4 regions of the Streptomyces sp. NBC_01465 genome follow, and region 4 is predicted to be linked to each of the others. Evidence: riboswitches for the same ligand, from Rfam matches in the RefSeq annotation. Region 4 holds a riboswitch; each other region holds the start of a gene.

Region 1 (2,161 bases), 2.1 Mb from region 4:
GAAGGGGCTCGACGCCGTCGAGGCGGTGGCCGTGGTCATCGGCGCCTTCCGCGAGGCGGCCGAGCAGGAGTCCACCCTGGAGGGGGTCGCGCTGCGGCTGGAGCGGGCGCTGGCGCGGGAGGGGAGACGGCGCGACGGGCTCGACGCCTTCGAGGGGTTCACGACGGCGGTGCTCGGGGAGATCCCGCGGGGGCTCGGTGTCGTACGGCTGGTCAACCGCGGGCACCCCGAGCCGCTGATGCTGCACGCCGACGGGGCGCTGGACGCGCTCGCGCCGACCAGCCCCGCACTGCCGCTGGGGATGGCCGAGTTGGGGAGCTGGCCCGACCGCGCCGACACCTGGCCGCTGCCGGCCGGGTCGACGCTGCTGTTCTACACGGACGGGCTTTCGGAGGCGCGGGACAAGGCCGGGGTCTTCTACGACCCGGTCGGGCGGCTGCGCGGGCGGATCTTCCCCGGGCCCGACGCGCTTCTGGACGCGCTCACCGACGACGTACGGCTGCACACGGGGGGCGGGTCGACGGACGACATGGCGCTGCTCGCGGTGGGGCGGCCGGGGGACGGTCAGCCGGAGCGGCGGCTGACCGTGGACATCGTCCGGCACAGTCCGTAATCGAAGGACGACCCAGACAAGCAACTGCATAACATTTGATGCACTGTCAGAAAACAGGGGTTTCGATTGGGACTGGCAAGTCGACATGTTTCAAGGCCTTCTGTCCCGTTAAGTCCAGGCCAAAGGCGTTAACGATCAGTCGGAACGGCTTGGAATCAGGCCCCCGCGTCTATTAACGTTCGATAACGCAGCGCGGTCGTCCCAGCCGTCGCAAGAGACGGCACCGTGCGCATGCGCCGAATTCCGCAAGGGAACCGGGGAACCACCAATTGGGGTGAATCGGGCTGAACCTGGCCCGTAGGAGACCTTCCTGCTCCGAACCCGTCAGCTAACCCGGTAGGCGAGAAGGAAGGAAAGGAGCACGCCTCCGTGGCGTCCAACAACCCTGCCCCTGAAGCCCTTTATGTCCCGAATGACCGTGACGCGTTCGGCTTCGGAGGTGACGGTGGCGGCGAGACCTGGGACGAGTGGAACCCCACCGAGGACTCCGTCCGTCCGGTCCGCGGCAGACACCGTGTCGCCAAGCAGCGCGGCGGACTCGCCCGCAGCTCCACGGTGTTGGGTGTCGGCGTCATCGCGGCAGTCGGCGCCGGCGGCATAGCCAGCGCCGAGGGCAAGGCCCCGGTCTCCATATCCCTGCCCGACCTCCCGGCCTCGGTCACCGACCACCTGCCGGAAGTCATCAAGGCGGACATCGCCCCGGACTCCGCTTCGGGTACGGAAACGAACACCACGCCCCTCTCCACCGCGGGCCTCACCACCAGCTCCTCCGGCCAGGGCACCACGGACGCCGGCGAGACGCTGCGCGCCCGGATCCTGCAGCAGGCCGAGCAGCAGCAGGCCGGCGCGGACGCCGAGGCTCAAGCCGCCGCAGAGAAGGCGGCCGCCGAGAAGGCCGCCGCCGAGGCGAAGAAGAAGCAGGACGCGGCCGCCGCCAAGGAGGCCGCCGCCAAGAAGAAGGCCGCCGAAGAGGCGGCGAAGAAGGCGGAGGCCGAGCGCCTCGCGAAGCTGGCCGCCAGCTACTCGCTGCCCGTCGCCTCGTACACCCTCACCTCGCACTTCGGCGACGCCGGTTCGATGTGGTCCTCCGGCTACCACACGGGTCTGGACTTCGCGGCTCCCACCGGCACCCCGATCAAGGCCGTCCACAGCGGCACGGTCAAGTCGGCGGGCTGGTCCGGCTCGTACGGCTACCGCACCGTGATCGTCCTCGACGACGGTACGGAGCTGTGGTTCTGCCACCAGTCCTCGCTGAACGTCAGCGCCGGGCAGAAGGTCACCACGGGCGACGTCATCGGCCGCGTCGGCGCCACCGGCAACGTCACCGGCCCGCACCTCCACCTCGAGGTCCGGCCGGGCGGCGGCGACCCGATCGACCCGATGGCCTGGCTGCAGGCCCGCGGCATCAACCCCTGATCCCGCACCCCCAAAGACACCGGCAGTCCTGGCGGCAACCCCCCCCCGACGCCAGGGCTGCCGGTTTTGGTGTACCCGGAACGGAATAGGCGGACCGGGGCGGAGGTTGATCAACCCATGACTTCTCTCCGT
Region 2 (2,161 bases), 3.3 Mb from region 4:
TGAAGGACTTGGGCGGGAACCGCTTGGGGTCCAGGTCCAGATCGCGGCAGACCAGGGCCATCAGCCGCTTGGAGTCGGCGGCATCGTAGATCGAGAAGGACGACGTGAAACCGAGCTTCTTCGACTCGCGGCGCAGGATGCGGACGCAGGCGCTGTGGAAGGTCAGCACCCACATGGCGCCTGCGCGCGGGCCGATGAGCCCTTCCACGCGCTCCTTCATCTCACCAGCGGCCTTGTTGGTGAAGGTGATCGCGAGGATCTGGCCGGGGTGGACGCCACGGGCGCCCAGCAGATGCCCGATGCGGTGCGTCAGCACGCGGGTCTTGCCGGAGCCGGCGCCGGCCACGATGAGCAGCGGGGACCCCGAGTGCACGACGGCGGCGCGCTGCTCGGTGTTCAGGCCGTCCAGGAGCGCGGCGGGGTCCACGGCGGGGCGGGGGGCGCCGTCGCGGTAGTACGCGTCGCGGGGCGGCCCGTCGAAGGCTCCGCCGAAGAGGTCGGCGGGGACCTCCTCCTCCGGAGCGTGCTCCTCGGGGGGCGGGGGCGCGTCCTCGGTGGGCTGGAGGTTCGCCAGGAAGCTGTCGTCAAAGAGGCTGCTCATCGTCTACCGAGTCTAGGCCGCACGACTGACAGTCCGGGCAGGGATCGGCAGCGAGGGCCCCGTAGACGGGAACCGCACCACCCCCATCACGTTCCGTTACCGACCGCACCGGTGCGTACACCTGACGCGTGCCTTTACGTCCGGTCCCGAGAGGTCACGAAAATGTATCGGGCATATCGAACATCAGGCTTCCCACCCGCCCCAGGGGTTGGCTACCGTGCTCCGTCAGGTGGCCGTGCCCCCACCGGCGACCCGCGCCGGAGCGCGCCGCCGCGCCGAGTCCGCTCTGCCGTACGGCAGTTGGAGCCGGGGACCCACCAAGCACCACCGGGGTGAATCGGTCCGTACCCCCCAGGACCGTAGGGCGGCCTTCCGACAGCCCGAACCCGACAGCTAACCCGGTAGGCGGTCCACGGAAGGAACACGCCTGCCTTGGCAGACCACCGCAAGCCGCGTACCCGAATACGGGCCACGGCTCCCGCAGTCGGCATCACCACCGCCGCCCTCGCCTCCGTCTCGCTGCTCGCACAGAGCGCGCAGGCCGCGCCCGTGCAGCCGAAGCCGAGCATCGAGGACGTACAGAAGAAGGTCGACGACCTGTACCGGCAGGCCGGCACCGAGACGCAGAGGTACGACGCCGCGAAGGAGTCCACCGCTCAGCAGCGCAAGAAGGTCGACCGGCTCCTGGACGCCGTCGCCCAGCGCACCCAGCAGCTGAACGACTCGCGGCGCGAGCTGGGGCAGTACGCGGCCGCGCAGTACCGGGGCGGCAATCTCGCCTCCACCGCGACGATGCTCCTGGCCAGCGACCCGCAGTCGTACTTCGACCAGAACCAGCTGATGAAGCAGTTGTCGGCGCAGCAGACGCACGCGGTCGACGACTACACCAAGCAGCAGAAGGCGGCGGCGAAGGAACGGGCCGAGGCGACCGAGCAGTTGGAGACGCTCACCACGTCGCAGGCCGATCTGAAGGCGACCAAACAGCAGGTGCAGTCGAAGCTCGCCGAGACGCGCGAGCTGCTCTCGAAGCTGACGGCCGAGGAGAAGGCGCGGCTGGCGGCACTGGAGAAGGCGCGACAGGAGGCGGCGGCGAAGAAGGCCGCCGACCTGGCGGCCAAGCAGGCCGCGGCGGAGAAGGCGGCGAAGGCGGAGGCCGCGAAGAAGGAAGCCAGTTCGGGCTCGTCCTCCTCTTCCTCGTCCTCCAGCTCGTACGCGGCGAAGGCCGCCAAGGTCCTCGATTTCGCCCGCGCGCAGATGGGCAAGCCGTACGTCTGGGGCGCGACGGGCCCCAGCTCCTACGACTGCTCGGGCCTCACCCAGGCCGCCTGGAAGGCCGCCGGCATCGACCTGCCGCGCACCACCTGGGACCAGGTGAAGGTCGGCACGCGCGTCGCGACGGCGGATCTGCAACCCGGTGACCTGGTCTTCTTCTACGACGACATCAGCCATGTCGGGATCTACATCGGCGGCGGCAAGATGATCCACGCGCCGCACACGGGCGCGAACGTCCGCGAGGAGTCGATCTACTACATGCCGATCTACGGCTCGGTGCGCCCCGCG
Region 3 (2,161 bases), 1.4 Mb from region 4:
GGACTCCACCACCTGGGACCGGGTCGCGCTCTGCGAGAGCGGCGGCATGTGGAGCGCCGATCTCGGCAACGGCTACTACGGCGGTCTGCAGTTCTCGCAGGAGAAGTGGGAGAACTACGGCGGCGCGGAGTACGCCGAGCGCGCCGACCTCGCCAGCCGCGCCCAGCAGATCGCGGTGGCCGAGAAGATCCTCGCCGCGGAGGGCACGAAGCCCTGGGCGAGCTGCGCGGGCATCTCCGGCCTCGCGAAGGAGTACAACTCCGGCTCCTCGGCCACACCGTCGGTCGACCCCGGCGCGGAGGACACCGCGACCCCGACGCCCTCGGCGACCGAGACCCCCTCGGACACGGCGACCCCCTCCGCGACCCCCTCGCCCTCGGCGACCCCGTCGGACACGGCCTCGCCCACCCCCTCGGCGAGCGCGAGCGACGACGCCGGTACGGGTGCGGACAAGAGCGAGGACGCGGGCAAGGACACCGGCGCCGGTACGGGCAAGCACCGCGGCAGCGAGGACACCAGCGGCCGTACGGACAGCTCCAAGGCCTCCCGCGGCGAGACCCCGGAGCGCTCCGACGCCACCGAGGGCAGCTACACGGTCCGCTCCGGCGACAACCTCTGGGCCATTGCGGACGCACACGACATTCAGGGCGGCTGGCCGGCGCTCTACGCCGCCAACCAGAAGACGGTCGGAGCGGACCCGGACCTCATCGTTCCTGGCCAGAGCCTTGTTCTGGGCGAAAAGTAGGGGTACTTGACCCCCTTCTGTCCGCTTTTATCCAAGTGAGACAAGGGTCTCGTCACTCTTCGCGCGCGCCTCGTTCTCCCCACCCGATCACGCCGTCCCCCACCTGCGTAAATGTGTGTTCCCTGTGTGCAACAGGTGGAGTTTCGCCCCGATGTTCGTCTTTGAACATCGGGGCGACGTGTGTTTACGGTCTAAGCCGCTCGTCAAAGCGAGCACCAACGACCGTCACGCCGAATCCTGCCGTCGGTCGCTGGGATTACTCGACGCGTAAAGCGCCGTAGGCAGGAGCGGGGGACCCAGGTAAGTGCCGGGAGACCGGCTTGGGGTTAAGCCGAGCGCTAGGACGCTCGGCCGGGCAACTCATTGGCCCGAACCCGACAGCTCACCTCGTAGGCGTCGGTGAGGAGATTTCCGCATGCTGCTTTCCAGCAAGTCCAAGCACCGTCGCCCGTCGAAGGCCGTCCGTTTCGCCACGCTCGCCGGCATCACCGGTGCCGCGATCGCCGCTCCCCTGATCGGCGCCACCTCGGCCTCCGCCGCCTCCGTCTCCACCTGGGACGCCGTCGCCCAGTGCGAGTCCGGTGGCGACTGGTCCATCAACACGGGCAACGGCTACTACGGTGGCCTGCAGTTCTCCCAGTCCAGCTGGGCCGCCGCCGGTGGTACGCAGTACGCCGAGCGCGCCGACCTCGCCACCAAGGACCAGCAGATCGCCACCGCCGAGAAGCTGCTCGCCCTGCAGGGCCCGGGTGCCTGGGCCTGTGCCGGCGCCGGCAACCTGAGCAACGACGGTGTCGACCCGGGCGTCAGCACCGACTCCGGCAGCTCGTCCTCGAGCGACCAGTCCTCCAGCGACTCGTCCTCGTCCGACAACTCCTACTCGACCGACTCCGGCTCCTCCGCGAGCACGTCGGACGACTCTTCCTCGGACGAGGCCGCCCAGGCCCCCGCCGCGGAGACCCCGGCGCCCTCGACCTCCTCCTCCGCCTCGTCCTCGTACGAGAAGGGCGACGGCGAGTACAAGGTCAAGTCCGGCGACACCCTCAGCAAGATCGCCGAGGCTCACGACACGACCTGGCAGAAGCTGTTCAAGCTCAACGGCGACATCGTCAAGGACGCCGACCTGATCTACCCGGGTCAGCAGCTCCACCTGAGCTGATCCCCGCTCCTCAGAGCTCCCCGGCCCGGCGCGACTCCCCCCGTTTGCGCCGGGTCGGGGCTTTTTGCGTTACTACTGTCCAGTAGCCGGTCGCACGGCTGGCCGAACCCCGCCAGCCGGTTAGGCTCTTGTCGCAAGGCCAAAGCGAACTTGCACCACCTAGCGTCACATCCCATAAGGAGATGCTCGTGCCGTCCATCGACGTCGTCGTAGCCCGGGAAATCCTGGACTCCCGAGGCAACCCCACGGTCGAGGTC
Region 4 (2,161 bases):
TGTCAGACGTTCACGCCGTGCGAGCGCAGGTACGCGACCGGGTCGATGTCCGAGCCGTACTCGGCGGTCGTACGGGCCTCGAAGTGCAGGTGCGGGCCGGTGACGTTGCCGGTGGCGCCGGAGAGGCCTATCTGCTGGCCGGAGGTGACGGCGGAGCCGACCGAGACGCCGATGGACGAGAGGTGGCCGTACTGCGTGTACGTGCCGTCGTTCATCTTGATGACGACGTTGTTGCCGTACGCGCCGCCCCAGCCGGCCTCGACGACGGTGCCGGCGCCGACGGCGTGGACCGAGGTGCCCGACGCGGCGTGGAAGTCGATGCCGGTGTGGCTGCCGGAGGACCAGAGGCTGCCGCCGGTCTTGTAGCCGGTGGAGACGTAGGAGCCCGTTATGGGCGCGACGTAGGCGTTCAGGCGCTTGCGCTCGGCCTCGCGGGCGGCGCGCTCCTTGGCCTCGCGCTCCTGCTTCGCCTTGGCCTCGGCCTTCGCCTTGGCTTCGCGTGCCTTCTTGGCCTTGGCCTCGGCCTTCGCCTTGGCTTCCGCCTTGGCCTTCGCGGCGGCCTTGGCCGTGGCGGCCTCGTGCTTCTGCGCGGCGGCCTGGGCGTCGACGTGCGCGGCGAGGGAGTCGCCGATCACGATGGTCTGGGTGAGGCCGGTGGTGTCCACGGCGGGGGCCGCGGCTTCGGCGGCCATGGCCGGGGCGGCCAGGGTTCCGACGACGCCGGTCGTGGCGAGGGCGGCGGCACCGGCGAAGGTCGCGGTCCTGCGCGTCAGACGGTTCGGGGCACGGTGCTTACCGGTAGGGCGGGCGAACGCCATGAAGGGGCTGGTCCTTTCCTTCCTTCTCGCCTACCGGGTTAGCTGACGGGTTCGGAGCAGGAAGGTCTCCTACGGGCGTGCGCCTTGCGGCTGGGCCCGATTCACCCCAGGGACTGAGTGGGTCCCCGGCTCCCCAGGCTCGCGCCTGACGGGGACTCGGCGATCACTGTCCGGGGCCGCGGATGCGGCTTACGTACGACGAACAGCGAAATCGACGCTAAACGCTCCCGCTTACCGGAACCAAACAGACAGCTTGTTTTGTAGCGCACGCCACAGGACATCCAGGCAACCACAGAACAAACCGGACAAAAGGGAGAACCTCGGCGGCCGCCCGGCCGCCGAGGTCCCTTTTGCCCCTGTCCGTCAATCAGCCCGTGACGACGGTCACTTCGCCGATGCCCAGCTGCCTGACGGGCTCCGCGATCTTCGCCGCGTCCCCGACCAGGACCGTGACGAGGCGGTCCTCGGGGAAGGCGTTGACGACCGCGGCCGTGGCCTCGACCGTCCCGGTCTCCGCCAGCCGCGCGTACAACTGCGCCTGGAAGTCGTCGGGAAGGTGCTGCTCGACCTGGTCGGCGAGCGTGCCCGCGACCGCCGCCGCCGTCTCGAACTTCAGCGGGGCGACACCCACCAGGTTCTGTACGGCGGTCTCGCGCTCCGCGTCGGTGAGCCCCTCGGCGGCGAGCGTGCGCAGCACCTTCCAGAGGTCCTCCAGCGCCGGTCCAGTGGACTCCGTGTCCACCGAGCCGCTGATGGCGAGCATCGCGGCGCCGCTGCCGTCGGCGGCGGAGCGCATCACCTGGCCGAAGGCCCGGACGCCGTAGGTGTAGCCCTTCTCCTCGCGCAGGACGCGGTCCAGACGCGAGGTGAGGGTGCCGCCGAGGCAGTACGTACCGAGCACCTGGGCGGGCCAGACGCGGTCGTGCCGGTCGGCGCCGATCCGGCCGATCAGCAGCTGGGTCTGTACGGCGCCGGGGCGGTCCACGACGATCACGCGGCCCGTGTCGTCGGCGGTGATCGGCGGGGCCGGGCGCGGGGCCGCGGTGTTGCCGGTCCAGTCGCCGAGGGTCTCGGCGAGCAGCGCGTCCAGGTCGACGCCGGTGAGGTCACCGACGACCACGGCCGTGGTCGTGGCGGGGCGCACATGGGCGTCGTAGAAGGCGCGGACCCCGGCGGCGTCGATGTTCGACACCGTCTCCTCGGTGCCCTGGCGGGGGCGCGACATGCGCAGGGTCGCCGGGAAGAGCTCCTTGGAGAGCTGCTTGGCGGCGCGGCGGCCCGGGTTGGCCTGCTCGTGCGGGATCTCGTCGAGGCGGTTGCGTACGAGCCGGCTGATCTCGCCG

What was found. Region 4 has a riboswitch for cyclic di-AMP ahead of OG707_RS30690 (M23 family metallopeptidase). Riboswitches for the same ligand answer to the same signal wherever they lie in the genome.
Region 1: it holds a riboswitch for cyclic di-AMP, as region 4 does, so the genes downstream of both, OG707_RS20765 (M23 family metallopeptidase) here and OG707_RS30690 (M23 family metallopeptidase) in region 4, are expected to answer to the same signal.
Region 2: it holds a riboswitch for cyclic di-AMP, as region 4 does, so the genes downstream of both, OG707_RS15140 (C40 family peptidase) here and OG707_RS30690 (M23 family metallopeptidase) in region 4, are expected to answer to the same signal.
Region 3: it holds a riboswitch for cyclic di-AMP, as region 4 does, so the genes downstream of both, OG707_RS24255 (transglycosylase family protein) here and OG707_RS30690 (M23 family metallopeptidase) in region 4, are expected to answer to the same signal.

Annotation. Positions count from the first base shown of each region.
Region 1 covers NZ_CP109467.1:4,402,723-4,404,883, forward strand. Annotated here, with positions in the region: gene OG707_RS20760 (PP2C family protein-serine/threonine phosphatase) at 1-613, shown strand, start outside; cyclic di-AMP (ydaO/yuaA leader) riboswitch at 838-971, shown strand; gene OG707_RS20765 (M23 family metallopeptidase) at 983-2,029, shown strand; gene OG707_RS20770 (aldo/keto reductase) at 2,147-2,161, shown strand, end outside.
Region 2 covers NZ_CP109467.1:3,243,038-3,245,198, forward strand. Annotated here, with positions in the region: gene pcrA (DNA helicase PcrA) at 1-601, opposite strand, end outside; cyclic di-AMP (ydaO/yuaA leader) riboswitch at 879-1,025, shown strand; gene OG707_RS15140 (C40 family peptidase) at 1,034-2,161, shown strand, end outside.
Region 3 covers NZ_CP109467.1:5,115,227-5,117,387, forward strand. Annotated here, with positions in the region: gene OG707_RS24250 (transglycosylase family protein) at 1-745, shown strand, start outside; cyclic di-AMP (ydaO/yuaA leader) riboswitch at 1,009-1,156, shown strand; gene OG707_RS24255 (transglycosylase family protein) at 1,161-1,904, shown strand; gene eno (phosphopyruvate hydratase) at 2,087-2,161, shown strand, end outside.
Region 4 covers NZ_CP109467.1:6,514,393-6,516,553, reverse strand. Annotated here, with positions in the region: gene OG707_RS30690 (M23 family metallopeptidase) at 3-818, opposite strand; cyclic di-AMP (ydaO/yuaA leader) riboswitch at 832-990, opposite strand; gene OG707_RS30685 (M16 family metallopeptidase) at 1,186-2,161, opposite strand, start outside.